3 regions of the Pseudoalteromonas sp. AS71 genome follow, and region 3 is predicted to be linked to each of the others. Evidence: predicted binding sites of a transcription regulator. Region 3 holds the regulator's gene; each other region holds the start of a gene.
The links. The regulator sigma-54, encoded in region 3, starts transcription at its own class of promoters, with help from an activator protein. The targets are predictions, from matches to a motif close to GTTGGCACGNNNNTNGNNT.
Positions count from the first base shown of each region.

Region 1: WNY98_RS18105 (PA2169 family four-helix-bundle protein) is a predicted target of sigma-54. The motif match lies at 4,100-4,118, and genes of this name have one in related genera.
Region 2: WNY98_RS13345 (BON domain-containing protein) is a predicted target of sigma-54. The motif match lies at 4,140-4,158, and genes of this name have one in related genera.

Region 1 covers NZ_JBBMQZ010000028.1:52,427-60,597, forward strand. Annotated here, with positions in the region: gene WNY98_RS18095 (FecR domain-containing protein) at 1-195, shown strand, start outside; gene WNY98_RS18100 (TonB-dependent receptor) at 205-3,240, shown strand; gene WNY98_RS18105 (PA2169 family four-helix-bundle protein) at 3,613-4,056, opposite strand; gene WNY98_RS18110 (LysR family transcriptional regulator) at 4,234-5,172, opposite strand; gene aceK (bifunctional isocitrate dehydrogenase kinase/phosphatase) at 5,192-6,910, opposite strand; gene WNY98_RS18120 (hypothetical protein) at 7,014-7,493, opposite strand; gene WNY98_RS18125 (DUF3413 domain-containing protein) at 7,580-8,171, opposite strand, start outside.
Region 2 covers NZ_JBBMQZ010000016.1:95,870-104,040, forward strand. Annotated here, with positions in the region: gene WNY98_RS13320 (bifunctional diguanylate cyclase/phosphodiesterase) at 1-786, shown strand, start outside; gene WNY98_RS13325 (transporter substrate-binding domain-containing protein) at 805-1,614, shown strand; gene suhB (inositol-1-monophosphatase) at 1,668-2,471, opposite strand; gene WNY98_RS13335 (VOC family protein) at 2,748-3,164, shown strand; gene WNY98_RS13340 (LiaF domain-containing protein) at 3,203-3,865, opposite strand; gene WNY98_RS13345 (BON domain-containing protein) at 4,194-4,760, shown strand; gene WNY98_RS13350 (YqaE/Pmp3 family membrane protein) at 4,833-4,991, shown strand; gene WNY98_RS13355 (hypothetical protein) at 5,362-5,859, shown strand; tRNA gene WNY98_RS13360 (tRNA-Ile) at 6,115-6,191, shown strand; gene WNY98_RS13365 (5-carboxymethyl-2-hydroxymuconate Delta-isomerase) at 6,511-6,840, opposite strand; gene WNY98_RS13370 (CreA family protein) at 7,048-7,533, shown strand; gene WNY98_RS13375 (hypothetical protein) at 7,569-8,171, shown strand, end outside.
Region 3 covers NZ_JBBMQZ010000001.1:46,694-54,864, reverse strand. Annotated here, with positions in the region: gene WNY98_RS00315 (KpsF/GutQ family sugar-phosphate isomerase) at 1-306, shown strand, start outside; gene kdsC (3-deoxy-manno-octulosonate-8-phosphatase KdsC) at 307-858, shown strand; gene lptC (LPS export ABC transporter periplasmic protein LptC) at 855-1,409, shown strand; gene lptA (lipopolysaccharide transport periplasmic protein LptA) at 1,399-1,944, shown strand; gene lptB (LPS export ABC transporter ATP-binding protein) at 1,941-2,666, shown strand; gene WNY98_RS00290 (RNA polymerase factor sigma-54) at 2,736-4,235, shown strand; gene hpf (ribosome hibernation promoting factor) at 4,262-4,549, shown strand; gene ptsN (PTS IIA-like nitrogen regulatory protein PtsN) at 4,554-5,006, shown strand; gene rapZ (RNase adapter RapZ) at 5,025-5,870, shown strand; gene WNY98_RS00270 (HPr family phosphocarrier protein) at 5,913-6,185, shown strand; gene mgtE (magnesium transporter) at 6,317-7,675, shown strand; gene WNY98_RS00260 (protein disulfide oxidoreductase) at 7,878-8,171, shown strand, end outside.

The DNA of each region.
Region 1 (8,171 bases), on a different contig from region 3:
TTAAATGAAGTAAGTCGTTATACCGCGACACGTTTTGAGCTTTCTTCAGCCGAGCTTGCCAGTATTAAAGTAGCTGGGGTATTTAAAGCGGGTGACGTTGAAGGTTTACTAGAAAGTTTACAAACTAATTTTTCGATTGATCATGAGCGTTTAGGTGAGCATGTAGTAACGCTAAAACACCATACAGAATCATAAGTAGACGTTATGCAAATCAGACTAATGTTAGATAAAGTTGCATCAATAAAGATTGAACGTAAAAAAAACATTAAAAAAAAGAGACAAAGCCATAGAGGATTTTTGTTTGTCAGCTGTTTATATAAGTTGCGCAGTAACCAAACGCATTTATTGAGTGGATTTAGTGTGCTTGCACCGGCTATTTTTAGCTTGAGTGTACAAGCAGCAACTCAAACCACTGGGCAAATGGTGCAATTTGATATAAAAGCGCAGCGAGCAGACAAAGCCTTAATTGAATATGCTAAACAAACAGAGCAAACCGTGGTGTTTTCTTATGAGTTGGCAAAGCAGTATGACGCAAATTCAGTTTATGGATTTTACACTCAACTAGATGCCCTAGAGGCATTACTAGGTGGGACAGAGCTCGATGCGGTTGTTGATCAAAATGGTTTACTGAGTATAAAACTCAAACAAATCAACAGGAATGATAACAACATGATGAAGCTTTCAGCGGTCAGTGCAGCAGTATTACCAGCCTTACTTGCAGTTAATTCGCAAGGTGTAAACGCAGCAGAAGAAGTCGCTCAAGAAAAAATTGAAAAAATTGCTATTGTCGGTAGCCGTGTAGCAGGACGTTCAGTTGAAGATTTACCCGTTCCAGTAGATATCTTAAGTGCAGAAGCGCTTGAAAATACAGGCCAAACAGAAGTTGGTCGTATGCTACAGTCTATCGCTCCTTCATTTAACTTTTCAAGCTCTGCAATTAGTGACGGTACTGATGCTTTAAGACCTGCAACACTTCGCGGTTTAGGCCCCGACCAAACATTGGTGTTAATTAACGGCAAACGTCGTCACCAAGCAAGTATTATTCATATTAATGGCTCTGTTGGGCGTGGTACTGCAGGTACTGATATGAATGCAATTCCAGCCTCTGCAATTAAACGCATTGAAGTATTACGTGATGGCGCTGCTGCTCAGTATGGTTCTGATGCGATTGCTGGTGTTATTAATATTGTACTTAAAGATGGTAGCGAAGGCGGTAAAGCGGCTATTAACTACGGCCAATATTCAGAAGGTGATGGCGAAACCATCAACCTTGATTTTAATAAAGGCTTTGCGCTAGGCGATGACGGTTATTTAAATACAACTATCAATTACCGTGACCGTGCACCGACTAACCGTGCAGGTTTACATGGCTCTTGTCAGTTTTATGGTTGTACAGAGTTAAGTGACGGTACTTTACTTGCTGGCGATCCGCGTGAACTGACAGCCGATCGTGATACTTTTAGAATTGGTGATGCTGATTCTCAGCAGTTTGGTTTAACAATTAATACCGGTTACGAGTTAGGTGATGGCGAGCTTTACGGCTTTATTACTTACTCAACACGTGAAAACGAGTCGGCTGCACTTTTCCGTCATAATGCAAATGCAGGTGGTAACCCAGTACTGCAAGATAACGATGCGACAATTCCGCTAGGTTTCTTACCAAAAATTAATACAACTATCGACGATATCTCATACAACTTTGGTTATAAAACTGAGTTTGATAACGATGCAAGTCTTGATTTGTCTTACACCTACGGTGAAAACAGCATTGATTATACGACAAGTGACACTATTAATGCCTCATACGCTAACTTTTTACGTTATGACCAAGGTTTGAGTGCAGCTGATATTCGTACAACTATCCCACGTGAAGCGTACGCTTACGGCATGGAATTATCACTGCAAACAATCAACATTGATTTTACGCAAAACTTTGATGATTATTCGTTAGCGATGGGTGCTGAAATTCGTACTGACGAATACCGTATCTTAGAAGGTAGTGAATATGCATACCGCGATTACGATACTACCAACGGTGTAAGTATTTATAATGGCTTAAGTGGTGGTGTTGGCTCTGAAGATGCATCAGGTGGTTCACAAGGTTTTGGTGGTTCGTCTCCTGCGTCATCAGTTGATGAATCGCGTGATGTAATCTCATTTTATGTAGATGCAGAAGCTTATGTGATTGAAGATGTAATTTTATCGGGTGCACTTCGCTACGATAACTACAAAGGCTTTGGTGATACAGTAAACTTTAAGCTTGCTGGTAACTGGTCTGTAACCGACGATATTTCACTACGTGGTGCATTAAGCTCAGGTTTTAGAGCACCTTCAATGCAACAGCTTTACTTTAATAATGTAAGTACGCAATTTGTTGTTGATACTAATGGTAACTTAGTTGCAGAAGAGGTTGGTACATTTAGAAATGATTCAACACTTGCGCAAAGCTTAGGTATTCCAAAGCTTAAAGAAGAAAAATCACAAAACCGTAGTTTAGGTATTGTGTATAACGTTACAGATAATATTAATGTAACCGTTGATTACTATTCAATTGATATTGACGACCGTATTGTAATTAGTGACCGCTTAGGTAAAGGGTTATCTACAAGCCTTGATGCTGCATTAAATAGTGCGGGGGCTGGCGTAGGGCAGTTTTTCTTAAATGGTGCTGATACTGAAACTCGTGGTGTTGATTTTGTAGCAACGTGGAACACTGAAGGTTTAGGCGGTACGCTTGATTTTACACTTGCAGCTAACTTCACTAAAACAGATGTTGTATCGTTATTTTCTCCTGCTGGCTCAAGCCTTGAGACAGTAAGTGTAGACGATATATTTTCAGCGGAAGATATCTCTATTATAGAAGAGTGGCAACCAGAGGATCGTATTAACTTAAGTGCACTTTATCAACGTGATGATTGGACAGTTAACCTGTCACTTAATCGCTTTGGTGAGTACACAGTAGAAGATGGCGGACGTCAAACGTATGGCGCAGAAATTTTAACTGACGTTAAAGTTAACTACTTCGTTACTGAAGATTTGTCGGTAAACATTGGTGCAAATAACTTGTTTGACGTTTACCCAGATAAAAACGAAATAGGTAACTCTCGCTCAGGTACTATTGTGGATGCTAGTGGCAACACAGTAATAAGTAGTTCAGGTGTGTTTGACTACTCACGTCGCTCGGCTCCATTTGGATTTAACGGTGCTTACTACTACGTAGGTGCAGAATACCGTTTTTAATTAATAACCTCCCTTTCGTTATTTAACTCAAAGGGCCGTAAGGCCCTTTTTTTGGTTTTATACCAACCTGCATAAATCTTTGATCAATTTAACGAATTAAATTGCACTATAACGTCGTTAAAAGTTTTTTATTTAGAACAACTAGATATAAAAACTTTTACCTAGTTCTAGCGTAATTTTCTTAACGTTAAATAGACCCCATATATAAGCAGATTGGTATTAGCTTGGGCTGATTTTATTGATGATCATCAAGCCCATTCAAAATGAATTTCTTAAACAATATACTTTAAATACGACGTGAAGCGAGGCGTTGTATTAGAGGCAATAAAAAACCCAGCGCTAGGCTGGGTTGTATTTATGCGTTATGTAAGCTTACTGCTTTTGCATACGGCTCATTTCTGCATGGCAGCTTTGCATCGTTAATAATGTTTTAGCCAGTGCTGCTTCGCAATCAGCTGGTTGCGGTTTATCCATAGCGGCTTTAATTTCTTCAAGCGTTTTATCTTCTACTTCTTCAAGCTCTTTAACATACGTGCTGTCGTTATGTGAAGTGAAAGTAGTCAATAGGGCTGTATATGCACGTCGTGCTTCAACTGCGAAAGATGAACCATCTTCGCGTTCGCCTTTTTCATTAATTGCATATGGCTGCAAGCGCTCAACACTCACTTTTCGGGCATCTATCATACGCTGAAAAAGTGCGCCAATAGCAGGGTCTTCAACTTTTTCCTGTGCTTTTTGATAAAAATCGATGCCGCTGTTCATAACTTGAATGATGTCAGTAATATGATTTACTTCTGATCCTTGATGGGTGTTCATAATGACCTCTTTTATTAAATGAATGTATAGTTCAATTTAATAAAAGCAATGTACGTTCCACGTTTTTATTTTTATGTAGTTATTTGATTTTATTGATTTAATTTTATTACAGGAAGAGGCTAAGTTAATGAGGAAAGTATTAACCTAGCAATTTTTACATTATATTGTGTAATAAAGTTATTTTAGCTCTTCAGCTACTTCAGCTACTTTTTGGCGTAACCAGATATGGCTCGCATCGCGATGCAGCAGTGGGCTCCAAATCATATCAAGTTCAAAAGGTGGAATCGGAAACGGTGGCTCTAAAATTTTAAGCCCCGGATCATCTAAGTATATATTTGCGGCTTTTGAAGGAAGGGTCGCAATCAAATTTTTCTCTTTAGCTAAATGAATCGCTACATGATAGTTACGCGTAAAAGTAGCAATGTTACGATGTTTACCAAAGTGGGCAAGTGCTTCGTCAACCCAGCCGAGTTTTTGCACATCTTTAGGGTCCATGCCCACACCTACACCAAAACCTGTTTTACTCACCCATATATGGCGTGCTTTTAAGTAGCTGTCGAGGCTAAAGCTCTCAATAATAGGGTTGTCGGCCTTAACTAAGCAGCAAAAACTGTCTTTCCAAATACGTTTATGATGAAAAGACTGAGGTAAGTTTTCAAAGCGGTTGATTGCCATATCTACTTTACCGTTTTCTACGTCATGAAAGGTTACGTCACTTGGTGTGAGTATATCTAAAGTAGTATCGGGGGCTTCTTCGTGTAGTTTACTTAAAAGCTTTGGCGCTAACGTACTTGCAGCGTAATCACTGGCCATTATTCTAAATACACGTTTACTCTGGCTTGCCTCAAATTCTCTATTAGGTGCTAGAGTTTCTTCAAGCGTCATTAATATGCCACGAATAACGGGTTGTAACTCTAAAGCGCGCTCTGTCGGGACCATACCATCGCTGGTACGAACTAAAATAGGGTCGTTAAATAGGTTACGAAGTCGTTTAAGGCCATTACTCATTGCGGGTTGCGTAATACTCAATTGATTAGCAGCGCGTGTTACGTTGCATTCTCGAAGCAATGTATCGAGATAAACGAGTAAATTTAAATCTATTTTACTTATATTCATTGTGTGTGTCCTTTAGCGCTTACCAGTGGTGAATAAATCGCTGTGCTGTCGGGTATGGGTAAATATGACTTACCTGACCATTTTTTATATTTTGTTGTGCCTGCTTCCAAAAGCTAACATCTATAAGCTCTGGATGAGTGCTGAGGAAAAACTTTTTATACATAGGATTAGGCATTACAAAGGTACATAACTGCTCTGGAAATACGTCTTGTGGTGCAACAGAGTAACTTTGCTCATCCATTAAATAATCATCGTAACTCTTTGCTTTTGGTAATGCTCTAAAGTTCATATCGGTTAGGTATTGAACTTCATCGTAATCGTAAAAAATAATACGTTTGTGCTTACTTACACCAAAGTTTTTTAAGAGCATATCGCCAGGAAATATATTAACGGCAATCATTTCTTTTAGGGCTTGCCCGTACTCTTCAATTGCGTCAGCGGCACTTTCTTCATCAGCATTCTCTAAAAATAAATTGAGTGGTGTCATGCGCCGTTCAATATACAAATGCTTGATGATCAACCATTCGCCTTCAATTACCATTGATGAGCCAATTGTTTTATGCAATTGCGCAAGTAAATTACTATCAAAACGTGCCAAAGGAAATACGACGTTAGAATACTCTATGGTGTCGGCCATTCTGCCAACGCGATCATGGTTTTTTACTAGTTGATAGCGCTTTAATACGGTATCACGGCCAAAGGGCTTACTTTCACCAAATTTGTCTTTTATTATTTTAAAAACATAACCAAATGAGGGGAGGGTAAATACCATCATCACCATACCTGGTGTACCCGGAGCAATTGTAAACTCATCACTTGAGTGAGATAAGTGATTTAAAAACTCTCGATAAAACTCAGTTTTCCCCTGCTTATGAAAACCCACTGCATTATAGAGCTCAGCAAGTGTTTTGTTTGGCATAAGCTGATTCAAAAACCGGACAAGTGCTGAAGGCGCATGAGTCTCTACCATAAAGTAGGCACGGGCAAAGCCAAAAATAACACGCATTTGAGATGACTTAGTTAAAAGTGCATCTAAATACAATCCGTTATCTTCATCGTGTAATACGGCGATTATAAAAGGCTGAACACCACTTTTTGAAACAACACGACCTACTATATAAGCTGCTTTATTACGATAAAAAGGCGTGTGCAAAATATCAAAGCGCATTTGCCAAGGCTGGTGATGTGTATCGGGTGCTTGTTTATAAAATGCTTTAACAAGAAGGCGAATATCACGCTCTAAATTTACAAATGGGGCTTTAAAATCAAAATGATTAATAATGCGCTTTATTGTTGGCTTTAGGCCATCAACTACTGGAAAGTATGTCCTATATTCGGCCTCAACAGGTACTGAAGGAGCATCTTTCAAAGTTGCTTCTACAAATATAAAGTCATTATGAAAATAGCGCCTATGGTACAGCCGGCAAAATACAGAGTTATAAAAGGTTTCGGCTAGTTCAGCTTGGGGATGAAAACATAAAAAATGCTGGTATATCTTTTTAACTTCAAGCCATAGGCTTTCATCAAGTTGCTCTGTTGGGGTTTCTTTTTTTAGCGCTTGCGTAGTTTCGTTAACACGATCATCATAATAGCTGATACGCAAACGGCTTATATCATTAATTGCTTGCCAATCTTTTTTTGCAAAGGCGAGGGGGGCTTTGGCCGTTGTTTTTTGAAATAGTTGATAGTGCCTTTTAAAACCCGTTAAAATTAATTCAGCAATATGGCGAGGCTGCATTTGCACTCCTTAATAGTCCCTAGAGCTTATACTCTATTGTGTTAAGGGTATGTTATTTTAAGTTTAAAACCAAGATAAATATTGCTCATTAATTTGGAGTGATTTATTGGTATTGATCTATCTTTTTTTCGAGTATTTTAATTTGTTTAGTAATAACAGATACATCTTTTTTATACTCTTTATTAATTACTTTTAGTTTTTTAGTAATGTCTTTGGTAATACGGTTTTTGTCTTCAACGGCTAGAATATGATTTAACCGTTCTTGTTGTTTATATTCAGCACGCTGCTTATTACGATCAAGTATAGTTAGTTTGTGGTTATTACTACGTAACTCAGCCTGTAAACCTGACAGGAGTTTTTCACGTTCAAGTTCGTTCAGTTGTTTAGTGTAATCAACTTTGGGGCCTGAATACTGATTACCTGTTGTGTTAACTTTATAAGTTGTTGCTTCGTCGTCACAGGGCAGTTGAGAAAAGATTGTGCCTTTCTCTGTTACACATTTGTAGTAAGTGGTATCGCTAAAGCTAAAAAAACTAATAAGTAAAAAGCTAGAGTGGACAATATAACGAGAAGTTTTAAACATACATGTCATCCTTGGTTTTTATATCTAACAACAATATAAAACTATAACCTAGCTTGGTGGTATAGCAAGCTAGGTTAGGATAACGGCTATTGGGTGAAGGTTTTAAGCTTTTTAATACTCTGCACTAAAAATGGTATATCTAAACCTTGTTCAATAGAAAACCCCTCAGCGGCAGAGATATTTTTAAAGTTACCATCTGAATCTATTAAGGTAATCCTATCTTTTTTATAGGCTATAACGACACCCTGAGAGTAGTTAACGCCCATATCATCTTTTTTCTTGTATAAATTAACGCCCAGCATTGTTTGCTTGGCAATGGCTTTACAATTTAAATATTGGCCAACACTTGTGGCAATTAAATCGCTAGGTTGAATAAGTCCATCTACTTTAGAAATACGTTTGTCGGAGCTATATAAAGTTGATGTTGTTACTACTTCTTGCTTGTTATTGGCAAGACTAAAAGCAAAAACCTGAGTTTTATCATCTCGTACAACGGCATTATCGCTACTTTTAATAACTCTAATTGCGCTAGAGCTGTGGGCTTGATCATTTATAAAACTAAGTTCTTCCACGCCCGTTACTTCAATGCTGCGGCGCTGACTTTGCCAAGCAGGAAGAGTTTGCTCTCTTAAAATTGCTGCTTTATAAAAAGCTGGCAAACCATACACTAAGCTAAAT
Region 2 (8,171 bases), on a different contig from region 3:
CCAGTTACTGCACTTATGGACAAGCAGCCATTAGTCGTTGATGAAAACCAATTACTCGATACCGTAAGTAAGCAAATAACTGAGCAAGACTTTGATATACGCCGCCATATAGTGATAACTAGAGAAAAAGCTTATTTAGGATTAGCGCCGCTTCGCGATATTTTAAAACACATAACCGAAGAAAAAATACGTCATGCACAACATGCTAATCCGCTTACCATGCTCCCTGGTAATGTAGCAATTAATGAGGCTATAGAGCAGCGATTAAGAGGTAGTAATTCGTTTTCACTCGCGTATATAGACCTTAATCATTTTAAGCAATTTAATGACTTATATGGCTACGCTAGCGGCGACAGTGTAATTAAACTATTAGCTGATGTAACAGTGCAAGCGTGTAAAAATAGTGCTAACTTTGTAGGGCATATAGGTGGCGATGACTTTATGGTGGTGTTTGATCAGCACGACGCTGTTGATATATGTAATACCATTATTGAGCAATTTGAACACCAGTCTCGTATATTTTTTACACCTGAGCACATAAAGAGCAAAGGGTATTGGGCCACAAATCGTGAAGGAGAAAAGCAATTTGTGCCTTTACTAACGTTATCGATTGGCTTAGTTGTGCCTGATTTACAGCAATGTAAAAACAGCCATCAGGTTGCAGCACTTGCAACTGATGCTAAAAAAGAGGCCAAACGTTATCGCCATAGTTATTTGTTTATTTGCAAACGTAAAGGGCCAGCACCCGCTGTGGTGCGCTTAGCAAGCAATAAGCAGGTGATTTAAATAAAGTAGGTAATTATTATGTTGCCAATAAAAATTTCTATTAGTGTATTAACTCTGTTTGTAAGTTTTGCACTTGTGGCGCAAGAGCAAATAATTAATGTAGCTCAAAAGCAAGATGTTCAAAATGCTCGTGAAGAGTACCTTAATGAGCTGTTGGTACGTGCACTTGAGAGTGTTAACTATCCCAGTGTTATCCGAATGACCCCTATATCAGATCTGCAAAAGCGTAAGTTAATAAACCTAGATGATAACGAATTAGATATGTATTGGAGTATGAGTAGTCCAGAGCGAGAGACGCTCGCTTTGGCAATAAAAATTCCACTATTTAAAGGCTATATAGGTAAGCGAGCTTTATTAACTAATAAACAAAATGTAGCACGTTTTAAAAACGTAAAAACTCTTGAGCAGCTAGGAGAGTTTTCAGCAGTGCAAGGTCACAACTGGCCAGATACAAGAATCATGTCGTACAACGGGCTACATGTAAGGCCACTTACTAACTACCAAGCTATGTTTACTCTAACAAGCCGTGGGCGAATAGATTACTTTCCTCGCTCGTTTATTGAGGTTAATTCCGAACTTATCGAAAACAAGCAAAGTAACCTTGTTGTGGTGCCAAACTTGTACATAAGCTACCCAACGGGTATTTATTATTTTGTGACTAAAAGTAAACCTGAATTGGCAAAGGCTATTGAAGAGGGGTTAATTGTGATGCAGAAAAACGGCGAGTTTGATGCATTATTTGATGAATACTTCGCAAAGGATTTAAATACTTTACCGTATACAAAAGGCAAAACGGTTGAGATTAAACTCGATAACCCTTATTTTTAGGCACAAAAAAAGGAGCCTGAGCTCCTTTTTAGCATGCTATTAATAGCATTAAATTAGCGAAGTAACGACTCAGTTAATACTGGACGAATTTCACGAATAATTGCTTGGGTCAGTTTTGGTGAACCACAGATGATATTGCCGCTGTGGTTATAGTTATTACCACCAGCGAAATCTACAACCATACCGCCGGCTTCTTTAACCATTAGTTCGCCCGCAGCAGAGTTCCAAGGTTTTAAACCAATTTCAAAAAAACCATCAACACGGCCAGCTGCAACGTATGCCATATCTAAAGCAGAACAACCTGCGCGGCGAATGTCTGCAGTGTGTACAAACAATGCTTTAAACGCTTCAGTGTATGCGTCCATATGGTTTTTGTTTTTGAAAGGGAAGCCAGTAGCAAGTACAGTGCCTGCAAGGACCGTCGTTTTGCTAACACGTAGACGTTTGCTGTTTAACTGAGTGCCTTGACCGCGAGACGCAGTGAAAAGCTCGCCACGAATTGGATCATAAATAACAGCTTGGTCTAAACGACCTTTAACTTTAAGTGCGATAGAAACCGCGTAATGAGGGATACCTTTGATGAAGTTAGTTGTTCCATCGATAGGATCTACAATCCATTGGTAATCATCATCCTTGCCTTTATGCTCACCTAATTCCTCACCAACAATAGAGTGAGTAGGGTAAGACTGTAAAATAGTGTCACGAATTACGGCTTCGGCTTCTTTATCAATGTTAGTTACTAAGTCGTTAGCGCCTTTTTGTTGCACTTCAACTTTTGATAAATCTTCACTTGCGCGAAGTAAAATTTTGCCTGCGTTGCGCGCAGCGCGAACCGCAATGTTTAACATTGGATGCATGGTATTACCTTTGGGTTGTAAAAGAACGTTTATATATTTCAGCCGGCGTATTTTAGCGACTTTTGACATAAAGTAAACAATAAACCCCAAATACTTATGTTTGTTTTTTATACAAGATTGAAATTTGTATATATTTTTAAAAAATAATAATGAGCAATTAATAAGTCATTATGTTCCTTTATGTGTTTATTAAATCGAATTAATTTTAAATAACGCTTTACCTAAAGTTAGCTTGAGGTTTTATCGTGCTCCTAACTTAATTGATAGGACAACATAATGTATTTAGAGCACGTAAACTTAGTCGCGAGTGATATAGATAGTATGCTTAAATTTTACCGAGCTGTATTTCCACATTGGTCGATTAGAAGTGAGGGCAGAGGCGATTGGCATGGAAAACCAAGACGCTGGGTACACTTTGGGGATGACACGCATTATATTGCGATAAGCGATCATGGTGAGGCTGAAAACAGAAACTTATCGGGCCATCAAGTTGGTTTTGCACACTTTGCTTATGTAACTAGTAACTTAAATGAAGTAGTAGCACGCTTAAATAAAACGGGTTTTGGGATAAGTAAGCAAGGTAGTGAGAACCCTTTTAGAAAGAATGTTTATTTTATTGACCCCGCAGGGTTTGAAGTAGAATTTGTAGAATATTTAAGTGATATCCCAAGTGAGCGAAATAACGATTTATAATAGGTTAAGCACCGCAAAGTGCGGTGCTTAACGAGGCTTTATGAACGATTATTTCCAGCGCCAAGTTGTGTTTTTAGCTCATTAGCAAAGCTCATAAATTTTTCTTTAATTGTGCGCTTTATTTTTACTTCGACTGAGCCCATTACTGCCTTTCCTTCAATGTGAATAGTAGGACCTTGGCGTTTGTTAAGCGACACAGATTTATTTTCAAGGCTACTTAAAATACAAAACATTTTAGACACTACATTTACATGCTCTGGTACGTAAATCTCATCACTACCAAAAATACAGTTAACGTGAATAGTTACATTTTGATGCGCAAAAATGGCATCGGTAAAATCTAGCACCACCGATCCCATAAAGTTACTCAAATATATATTCTTTGGCACGACCCACTGACCGCTTCGCTCGTTAGAGCCTAAAATGCTGCGTAATGTAAAATCATCATCACTGTTTTGTTGTGCACTATAATGTGGTGTAAATTGCGATTGTTTTTCTGCTTTATATTGCTGATCAGTATTAAGTGTTAAGTCTTCTACTAAGGCTAAAAGAGCTTCGTTATTAGGTGCATCCATCGCGTTATCTAAGCGTCTCTCAAATGCATCAACAGAAATCATCCCATGACTGTAATTATAAATTAATTGATCAATTACTTGTTCGCGTACTTGCTCTATTGGGCGGTCTTCGACTTTTACAGACATGGGGCATTCCTTATTATATTTGCTATTAATACTGCTTCTGATATTTATATGCAAAGCACGCACCAAATATAATGATCTTAATTATCAAAGGTTTAATTTTCAATGATGTTTTATGTTTTGTTATATTAACGATAGATTAACCAAAAATGCAATTATCTAGTTATTTTCACTATTTGAGAAAGTTTTACCGAGTAGCCTGTAAATAGTTACACAGCTATAGATAGTGCCTTATCCCAGAATTACATCAAGCCATTGAAATATATATAGAAATAAAGTTGGCCTAAAGCTCGCATTAGTTAAAGTGTCTTTAATCAAAAGGAGAAAGATTATGAAAACATTTAACAAATCTATTATCGCAGCTCTAGTTCTTGGTACTACGGCTATGGGTGCCCAAGCAAACAGCTGGGAAAACGAAAGTAAAGATGCTTGGATTGATGGTAAGGCAGAAACAGTTCTACTTATGAACACTAATCTAAACAACTTTGACATTAACACTGATGTAAAAAATGGCAAGGTAGTACTTACAGGTAAAGTTAATAGCGAGCTTGATAAAGAGCTAGCAGAAGAACTTGTACTTAGCCTAGATGGCGTATCTGATGTTGAAAACAGCCTTACCGTTGTTAAAAGCATGGACACAAAAGATAGAAACAAAGACATGATGGACGATGATGATAACGACCTAACTGACGCTAAAATCACCACTGTAATCACAACTCGCTTCCTGTTTGATTCAGAAGTTGGTGGTACAGACATCGATGTTGATACCGACAACGGTATAGTAACTCTGAATGGCTCAGTAGAGTCTGAAGCTGAAAAACAACTAGCAGTTAAAATTGCTAAAAATGCTGAAGATGTTCGTGACGTAGTTGATAAACTATCTATTACTGCTGAATAACACAGTATAGTTAAGGCCCACTAACACTGGGCTTTACGCCTTTTTAATGCTTAATTTAAATGGAGTTTAATCATGGATATTATTCGTATAATACTTTCAGTTTTATTGCCGCCATTAGGTGTATTTTTGCAAGTTGGCTTAGGTATGCATTTTTGGCTAAATATTTTATTAACACTGTTGGGTTATTTCCCAGGGTTAATACATGCGATCTACATTATTGCGAAAAAATAATGACAGATTATATATTGTGTAAGCCGACTACTGAGGTTTAGCTAAATAAAAACTTCAGTACTGATCGGCTCACAATATTAGTTTTTAAAGTAAATATTTTTTATCAAGATCTAATTTTTAATTTACTCAAACTAAGTGATTTATTTCTTGTAACTCACTCCCTCAGCCACACCTATCGTTTACTTCAATTAAGCTTTCTAACTAACAGTAGTGTTCTGATTCTGCATTGATGCCATTTAGGACATCTTCAACATTAGTTTGTTTATATATCTACAATACGCGATTAATTACTCTATTATTAAGTGGCAATATTACCATCACTTCTAGTGTTATCATTAAACCAAGTTTTTACGCATATTGAGGTAGCTAATTGAATATTCGACTTATACTGTCAGGCGTTGTGTCATTCGTTTTTTATTTTAGTTGGGCCTACTGGGCAAACAGTACGGCAGATATTGCTAAAACGGTCACGCTTCAAGCTGCATTAGTGCAAGGTTTGTATAGTGGATTTGTAACACTGTTTTTTACCTTTATTTTAGAAAAGGTCGTCAACAAGTATAAGTCTAGTTATGTAACGCTTGCGTTTGTAACTCCAATTATTTGTATGTTTCATTCTAAAACACCACAAAACGTAGCAATACGACAAAGCTTCAATAATGCAATTAACTCTAGCGCCTCGTATTTAGGTAACAAAAAAATAGCAGGTGTACTTTTTGCGCCTATTATTCCGATTACTGTTCAATCGAGCTTAGTGATTATAGTGAATGTAATTAATGAGACACCTAATTTGGCACTTACAGTAGCTCCAAGCATATTTTTTACAGCCTTGTATGCCTACACATATATGTTAGCTTTACTTAAAAAATAGAGCGTTAAATATAAAAGACTACATGTTGAAGGAAGGTTTTTATAATTTAGTGCAGAGAATATAGTGGAAAATATCTTACGTTTTATGTTTATACCCGCCTAAAAGATTACTATTTAAGCAGTTAGCTTACTGATTATTAAAATAAAGGTTTTTGGTAGTGACAAGCACCTAAAAAGTTTTTATACTGCAGTCCGCTTTAGTCGCTCTGTGACTAAACGCTTCAAAAATTAACTGTCTTGCAGTTATATAAAAGTTGGCCCCTTAGCTCAGTTGGTTAGAGCACACGACTCATAATCGTTAGGTCCCCAGTTCGAGTCTGGGAGGGGCCACCACTTTTACAAACTTTCCAAAAATACCTACTCAAATTATTTAAAGCTACATAAATTTAATATCGTGTAATTTATTACTCTTTTTTTACCCCTAATAATAAATATAATTTAAATAAAGATAATCCATAGATTAAGCTAAGCTCTCTTAAATTTGAAATAGTGCGAATGCACTATTAAGTTCCAGCGTTAGATCGGACGCCATTCATGCTCTGTTTTGTAAATGACAATGAGCTGCATCTGATTTCAGGATACAAAAAAAGCCCCTGTTGGGGCTTTTTACTTATTAGCGATTACTTTTATTGCTCAAAACTACAAGAGTTAACTAATTTTTACGGTATATTTCATGCTCAATATCGTAAATATTTACACTTAGGCTGTCTGATGCTCTGCAATATGTTTTTAAGCACGAAAGTAGCAGTTCGCTTAGCATTTGCTTTTGCTCAATTGAGCGTCCCGCTAATATATGTACCGCAATATGTATAAACCCTGATTTTCCTGCGCCTAGTTGATATTGCTGATAAGCAATAGCGCGCGTTTTTATGGTTTCTAACTCAAATAAATCGCTTTCAAAGGCGGTATTGTGAATTTTTTCTACGAGAACTTGTGGTAATACAGGAAGGTCTTCTGAGTGTTCAATAATAATGTGCGGCATTTAGGCGTTTCCTATTATGAGTTACTGCATGAGCGAGAGTTAATTGTATCAAATACAACAGGGTTCGCTAAACCCTGAGCTATCTAAAATCTTTACTTTAAACTAATTTAGTCGTATTTATTTTTGATGTTAGTATAAAAACATACAGGTGAACCTTCGCTTAGTAACGTAGGTGCTAAGTTACTTATATATTAATTAAGGATAAGTATGAAATTACCACAAAAATTTAAACGTTTAGTTTTACTTGCAGGTGCTGTTGTTACATTAAGTGCTTGCTCTGATGATGTTGCGTCGGTAAGTCTTGGGTTATTTACAACTAAAGATGTTGTAGTTAATTCGCAGCAAGATCCAATCCTCGAAGGCGTTACTTGTCATATTAGTCATATAGAGGCTAATTTGGACTTTTCTGACCCGTCAGATATGTCTATAGCGTGTCGTCAAACAGGGCCTATTACAGCGCAGCAACTACAAAAAATAGACCGCAGTAAATCAGGTGAGGTGATATTTAAATCATCTAAAAGTATATTATTTAAATCACTAAAAGTGCGCCGTATTTACGATGCTGAAAACCGTACCTTATTGTATTTATCGTATTCAACTAAAGAATCCAGTGGTAGCCACCACCATGCACTATCAACAGTGCCGCTATACAATACTCAAGCGTGGGATTGGGCACTTACACAGAAAAACTAAACTGGTACCTAAACTAAAATCTAAAAGAGCACACTATGTTAGCTTTATTTAAATCAAAGCCATTATTAGAGCAGCAAGAACAGCAATGGCTTATTGATACATTTATTTGGGCTGTAGAAAACTTTGATGCTGAATTTTTTACAAAGCACACTCAAATAATACTGCCAACGGCCACTTTTTTCCCCGATTCGGTATCGAGCATTGAAGAGATGGCGAGTAATGTTTTTACCCGCGTTACTAATTACGCGGGTATGAACGCATGGCCTATCCAACTAGTTGCACCGCAGCAGTTACAACCGCAAGTTTTTCCGCACTTTGAATTTAGTGATGAAATACGTGGCAAAGGCAGTCATTTAATTGTGCCGCCAAGCCATAAGGTCAGTATCTCTTTTAATCCTAATCAGATTAATCAGCCACAAGATTTAGTGGCAAGTTATGCGGGTACATTGGCCACCATACTTATTAATCACGTTGGGGTGCTACCGCCAGGTGGTAGAGAGTATTTACCACAAGCTGCAGATGCACTTGCCTGTTTTTTAGGGTTTGGTGTGATGATGAGCAACACGGTGTATCAGTTTAAAGGCGGTTGTGGCTCTTGTTATAATCCATACGCTAACCGTGAAGCTAAGTTAAGTGAA
Region 3 (8,171 bases):
CTAATAGAAATGTCAGCTAAAGGATTAGGCATGACAGCCATTGTTGATGAAAATCAGCAACTCGTAGGGTTATTTACCGATGGTGACTTACGTCGCATTTTAGAACAAAGAATTGATATTCATACAACACAAATAGATGTTGTTATGACTAAGTCATGCACTACAGCTACGCAAGATATTTTAGCCGCTGAAGCGCTCAATATTATGGAACGTAAACGTATAAATGGCCTAATCGTCGTCAATGAGAAAAACCAACCTATTGGCGCATTAAATATGCAAGACCTATTAAAAGCAGGAGTGTTATAAATGCAATTTGAAGAACTCTATCAACCGCTGAGCGATGATGCAAAAGCACGCGCTAAAAAAGTAAAACTACTTATATGCGATATTGATGGTGTATTTTCTGATGGCCGTATTTACCTTGGCAATCAAGGTGAAGAGCTAAAAGCATTTAATACAAAAGATGGTTTTGGCATTAAAGCACTTATAAACAGTGGCTTTGAAGTAGCTGTTATTACTGGTCGTCATTCACAGATAGTACAACAACGTATGAGCAGCTTAACCGTACAGCATATTTATCAAGGCCAAGAAAATAAGCTCATTGCCTATCAAGAATTAAAAGATAAACTCAACCTTAGCGATGGACAAATTGCTTATATTGGTGATGACGGTCCTGACATGCCTGTTATGGAGTTAGTAGGCTTTGCCGTTGCAGTAAATGATGCCCACCCTCTTATTAAGCGTTTGTCACATTATGTAACGCAAATGCCTGGTGGTTTTGGCGCTGTGAGAGAACTCACCGATTTGCTCATGCTTGAAAATGGTAAAGCATTGACTACACAAGGCACTAGTTCATGAATGCAGCGCGCATAATATTAAGCGTTTTATTCATTAGCTGTATGGTTTGGCTTTGGTACCCTTATTTTACACAAACAAATATTGTGCCTCAGGCTGAGCCTGAAGTTGTTGCTAAGCCTGATTACATAGCTATTGAGCTCAAACAGACAGCCTATGATGAGCAAGGTAAAATTAGCCACAAAGTCACTGCGGCTAAAATGGAGCTATACCAGCAATTAGGTTTCACGTTTTTTGAAAAACCCATTTTTACTTTATATAACGAGCAACAAACGTGGCAAATAAATGCAGACGAAGCAACATTATATGAAGATAAACAATTAATTTTAGAAGGTAATGTGGTTGCCAAAAATTTAACCGATAACGCCATGATAGACAAAATCAATGCTGATAATATTCAGGTTGATATAAAGTTATTAACAATGCGTTCGGAGCAACCCGTCATTATCACTGGACCCAATTTAAAAATCACCGGTAAAGGCCTAGAAGCCGACTTGAAAACCGAAGTGATAAAACTAATTAACCATACGCGAACCATATATTATGACCAATAAAATATTAAAATCACTTATAATTCCTACACTTATACTAGCGTTTAATAGTAGTGCTGCAGAGCAAAACACGCAACCTGCTGCCAATCAAATTTCAATAAGTGCCGACAAGCAAGAAGGTCAATTGAAAGCTAATGTGGGTATTTTTGAGAAAAACGTTGAGATTATTCACGGTAATCGCCGCATTACAGCCGATCGCCTCGAAGTACACAAACGTGATGAACTTGGTGATAATAAACAATTATTAATTGCCACAGGTAGCCCTGCGCACTTTGAAGAAAAGCAATCAGACGGCACGACTATGAGCGCCAGTGCTGACGAAGTACGTTATGATGTATCTAAGCGTTTTTTAACGCTTGTTGGTAATGCACAAGTATCGCAAGCCGGACAAAAAATAAATGCTAAAAGCATTACCTACGACATAGAGCAGCAGCTCATCAGTGCCGAAAAAGATGAAAACTCAACTGACCGCGTTCACACAATTTTAGTACCGATCGAAACTAAAAAAAGTAAAAAAGGCGATAAAGGTCAACCATGAGCACATTAAAAGCAGAACTATTAGCAAAAAGCTATAAAGGTCGTGAAGTTGTAAAAAACGTCGGCCTTGAAGTACAAGCTGGCAGTATAGTTGGCTTACTTGGCCCTAACGGTGCAGGTAAAACAACGACTTTTTATATGATTGTAGGGCTTGTTCCTAGCGACAAAGGTAAAATATCTATTGATGATAACGATATTACTCTTTTACCTATGCATAGTCGTGCTAGATTAGGCATAGGCTACTTACCACAAGAGTCATCGATTTTTAGAAAGCTGACTGTTTATCAAAACTTAATGGCCATTTTAGAAACGCGCAAAGAACTAAATAAACAAGCCAGAGAAGACACGCTCAATAACTTATTAGATGAATTTAGCATACAACACATTCGTGATAGCCAAGGTATGGCATTATCGGGGGGAGAACGTCGTCGTGTAGAAATAGCACGAGCGCTGGCAGCAGATCCTAAATTTATATTACTGGATGAACCGTTTGCCGGTGTTGACCCTATTTCGGTATTAGATATAAAGAAAATAATAGAACATCTTAAAAATCGTGGGATTGGTGTATTAATTACCGACCATAACGTAAGAGAGACCCTTGATGTTTGTGAAAAAGCCTACATTGTTTCTCATGGGGAGCTGATTGCATCAGGTACTCCAGAACACGTATTAAATGATAAAACAGTACGCGATGTTTACTTAGGCGAGCAATTTAGGCTGTAACATTTACGCCATGTCTTTAAGCATCTGCTAGTATTAATTATAACAACATAAAAGGATTGTTAGAGATACATGAGGCAATCACTACAGCTGCGCATGGGCCAGCAACTTACAATGACTCCACAGTTGCAACAAGCTATTCGTTTGTTGCAACTCAGTACATTGGATCTCCAGCAAGAAATACAAGAAGCTCTCGACAGTAATCCACTATTAGAGGTTGAAGAGGCAGACTATTCCGAAGACGCTGCTGGTAAAAACGAGCAAAAAGCTGATACCGATGACATAACTGTTAGCGCATCTGCTGATGATGCTCCGAGCGAATACGAACAAGATACTGGTGAAGCACTTGCAAAAGACACGCTAAGTGACGACATGGCTATGGATGTCAGTTGGGATGAGTACATGAGTGCCGCTCCTGCAGCCTCATCAGGTCCAATGCCTGAAGACGAATCAATATACCAAGGCGCCTCTACTGAAACGCTCCATGAGTATTTAATGTGGCAATTACAACTAACGCCATTTAGCCCTACAGACGAAGCTATTGCTATTGCTATTGTAGAAGCTGTCGATGATTCAGGTATTTTAACACTAAGCTGCGAAGAGATTTTAGAAAGCTTTAATCAAGAAAACGAAGATGATAACGAAGTCGAACTTGATGAAATTGAAGCGGTATTAAAACGCATCCAACTGTTTGATCCTGTTGGTATTGCTGCACGTAGTTTACAAGAGTGTTTGTGTATTCAGCTTAATCAATTTGATAAAGAAACACCTTATATTAATGAAACGAAAATGATTTTAACCGAGCATATTGATCTATTAGCAGCTCGCGACTATCGTACATTAATGAAAAAAACTAAGCTCAAAGAAGAAGAGCTTAAAGAAGTAATGACACTAATACATACTCTCAACCCAAAACCTGCAGATACTATTGTAAGGGAAGAATCTGAGTATGTTATTCCTGATGTGTCAGTTAAAAAAATTAAAGGCCGCTGGGTTGTCGAATTAAACCCAGATAGCATGCCTAAAATTCGTGTTAATAGCCAATACGCAGCAATGTCTCGCACTGTAAAATCAAGTGGCGACAGCCAGTTTATTCGCTCACATTTACAAGAAGCTAAATGGTTTATTAAAAGCTTAGAAAGTAGAAACGACACGCTATTAAAAGTTACTAATTGTATTGTTAAGCAACAACAAGGCTTTTTTGAACATGGCCCTGAAGCCATGAAACCAATGGTTTTAAATGATGTTGCTGAAATGGTAGAAATGCACGAATCGACAATTTCGCGTGTGACTACTCAAAAGTACATGCATACACCCCGTGGTATATTTGAGCTTAAATATTTTTTCTCAAGCCATGTAAGTACTGAAAACGGTGGTGAATGTTCATCTACAGCAATACGTGCGCTTATCCGAAAATTAATCGCAGCAGAAAACTCAGCAAAACCATTGAGTGATAGCAAAATAGCGGATATATTGGCTGAGCAAGGAATTAAAGTAGCGAGACGTACAATCGCAAAATACCGCGAATCTCTTGCTATTCCACCGTCAAATCAGCGTAAAAGTCTGATTTAAGACGCTAAACTAAGAGGGTAATGCTTATGCAACTAAACTTAACTGGTCGTCACGTAGAATTAACCGATTCACTAAGAGACTATATTAATACTAAATTTGCGAAGCTTGAAAGACACTCTGATCATATTAATAATGTTCATGTCATTCTCGATGTAGAAAAATTAAATCAAAAAGCAGAAGCCACAATACACGTAAGCGGTGCTGAGCTATTTGCCTCTACAGAACATCAAGATATGTATGCCGCTATTGACTCGTTGATCGACAAGCTCGATCGCCAAGTAATCAAACACAAAGAGAAGCTTGCTCGACACTAATATGATGAAATTAAGTTCACTTATATGCCAGGACTGCAGCAAAGCTGCGGTCCTTTTTAATAGCAAAAAAAGAATTTTAGAGTTCATTAGCGAACTTGCTCACGACAAACTTCCGTATTTACCGCAACAAGATATTCTTAATGCTTTAATGAGCAGAGAGAAATTAGGTAGTACAGGTATAGGGCGTGGCATTGCTATTCCTCATGGAAGAATGAGCGGTGCAGAAGAGCCTTTGGCTTTAGTGCTCGTTAGCGAAACTCCAATAAACTTTGATGCAATCGATAATCGCCCTGTTGATATTTTTGTCGCACTCATCGTACCAGATGGCGATAACCAGCAGCACTTAAAGACTCTAGCAACCATTGCTGATAAACTAAACAACAAAGATTTTTGTAAACAGTTACGCAGTGCAAAATCTGATACTGAGCTTTACCAAGTTATTGTCGATCAATCATAGTTTTATAAAGGGTGTTAAATGGAGTTAATTATCATAAGCGGCCGTTCTGGTTCTGGAAAGTCGGTTGCTTTACGCGTTGTAGAAGATTTAGGCTATTATTGCGTAGATAATATTCCAGTTAACTTGCTTCCTTCATTAGTTCGCAGTGTGTCTGATAGCTACGATAAAATTGCTGTTAGCATTGATGTGCGAAACATCCCTAAAGAGCAAGATGAATTTAACGATATTCTTGAATACTTACCAGGCTTTGCAAATCCTACGTTATTTTATTTAGATAGCGACGATCAAACGTTGATAAAACGCTTTTCAGAAACACGCAGGTTACACCCACTATCAATTGACTCGCTGCCTCTTGATTTAGCCATCAAAAAAGAAAAAGAATTACTTGATGTATTAATCACCCGCGCCGACTTTATGATAGACACAACTGATTTAAGCGTTCACCAACTTGCAGAATCTATTCGTGAAAAGATTTTAGGTAAAAAAGATAAGCAACTAATTGTCACGTTTGAATCGTTTGGTTTTAAACACGGTATACCAAAAGAAGCCGACTATGTATTTGATGCACGCTTTTTACCAAATCCACATTGGGAACCTGAATTAAAACCTTTAAATGGGTTAGATCAACCCGTTAAAGATTATTTGGCCAATCACAGCATAGTGCAAAAATTCACATGGCAAATTCAAACATTTGTACAAACGTGGTTACCGCATTTAGAAAGAAATAACCGCAGTTATTTAACCATTGCTATTGGGTGTACAGGCGGGCAACATCGCTCTGTGTATTTAGCGCAAACTATCGGTGAAAGTTTTGCAATGACACATCCCAATGTAAAAATTCGCCATCGCGAGCAAGAAAAATAATATAGCTGAATAATCACCTGTTCAGCTTAGGTAGAGTAAGTTATGCATTATGAAGATACCTTTTTAATAAAAAACAAATTAGGCTTACACGCCAGAGCAGCTACTGTGCTTGCGCAATTAGCAGTACAATTTGATGCGACAATCACATTATTCCAAGATGACAAAGAAGCAGCAGGCGATAGCGTACTTGCATTAATGTTACTTGAAAGTAGCCAAGGAAAAGAAGTTAAAGTTGTTTGTAAAGGCCCTGATTCTGAGCAAGCTTTACACGCTGTTGGAGAATTAATAGCACAACGCTTTAATGAACAAGAATAATCTGTTTTATAAAAACAATATTCGCATTACTAGTGCTTCAATTAAAACAGATATATAAAATAAATAGGTTAGTAACGCCAGTTAACTCACCTCCCCCCATAAAGTAATATAACAATTTATAAAGGACGCCAATGCCAGAAGCTTTTGAACAAGATTATCCACTACAGCAACTAAAGCAGGTGACGAAGTCACTCAATAGTGGTCAATTTGTTCAAGTTAGGCGCATGCTCGCAAAAACGGCTCCTTGTGATACCGCATTATTATTAGAATCATCACCGCATAAAATTCGCCGACTGCTTTGGCAATTGGTCGATCCTGATGTGCAGGGTGATGTTCTTGAAGAATTATCTGAAGATGTTCGTTTAGGCATTATTGCCCAAATGGAACCTAAGCATATTGCCGCCGCAACTGAAGACATGGGCCACGATGACTTAGGTGAAGTATTACGTAGCCTGCCAGATACCGTCTATAAAGACGTTGTTAGCGCGATGGACATTCAAGACCGTGAACGTGCCACGCAAGCACTGTCATATCAAGAGCGTTCAGCAGGTGCGCTAATGAACACCGATACGGTGACCATTCGCCCTGATGTAACACTCGATGTTGTACTTCGTTATATTAGACTGCGTGGTGAGTTACCAGAGGGTACAGATGATTTATATGTTGTTGATAAACATAACTGCTTTATAGGCGCTTTATCGCTGAGTACATTATTAACTAATCCGCCAGAAAAAATTGTCCGCGATTTAATGGATGAAGATTGTGAGTCTATCCCAATCTCAATGGATGAAAGTGAAGTAGCGCAATTATTTGAGCGTCATAATTGGATATCGGCCCCAGTGGTGGACGATAACGACCAACTCCTCGGTCGTGTTACTATCGATGACATCGTTGATGTAATCCGAGAAGATGCCGAGCATAGCTTATTAAGCCTAGCCGGTCTTGATGATGAAGAGGATACATTCGCGCCAGTACTAAAAAGCTCTAAAAAACGCTCAGTTTGGCTAGGAGTTAACTTACTAACCGCACTTGCAGCTGCTTTTGTAGCTAGCTTTTTTGAAGGCACTTTAGATGTGCTCCCTATTTTGGCTGTGCTTAACGGTATTGTCCCTTCTATGGGTGGTGTTGCTGGTAGCCAATCATTAACGCTTGTTATCCGTGGTATTGCAGTAGGTCATATAAACCAAACAAACCAACGTTTCTTGATGATGAAAGAACTGGCCATTGGCGCGCTAAACGGTATTTTGTGGTCACTATTAATTGCGGGTGTTATTGCGCTATGGCAGTGGGACTTTATGCTTGGTGGCGTACTCGCCTTCGCTATGTTTATGAACTTAGTGGTGGCAGGTGTTGCTGGTGCAAGTATTCCAATAATTCTTAAAAGAATGAATATAGACCCTGCTCTTGCAGGGAGTGTGGTGCTAACCACAGTGACTGATATTGTTGGTATATTCGCCTTTTTAGGTACTGCTACATGGTTGCTGATATAAATTAAACGCTTTAAATGTAAAAAACTACAGCAAAAATAGTTAGGGTAAATCAGTAGCTATGGCAACGGATACCAAACATAAAAATGACATACCTAAAAAAACGCTAAAACAAAAAAGCGTATCCATATTAAAAAGTGTACTGGTATATAGCTCTATATTTTTCGTCATTTATACCGCCGTCAATTGGTGGCGGCAACCTGTCATGCCAGCAAATCCTCAATTACAATTAATCGACTATGAAGGGCAAAACATAGATTTAGCAGCAATGAGCCAAGATAAACCCACGCTTGTGTATTTTTGGGGAACTTGGTGTCCTATTTGTAGTATTACCTCCCCTGCCATAAACGAACTCGCAAACGAGAATAAATACCCCGTCGTGAGCATCGCGATAAAATCAGGCTCTGATCAAGAGCTGCATGATTATTTAAATGAGCAAGGCTACAGCTTCAGTACTGTTAACGATCAACACGGGGAGATATTTTCCGATTGGCAGGGA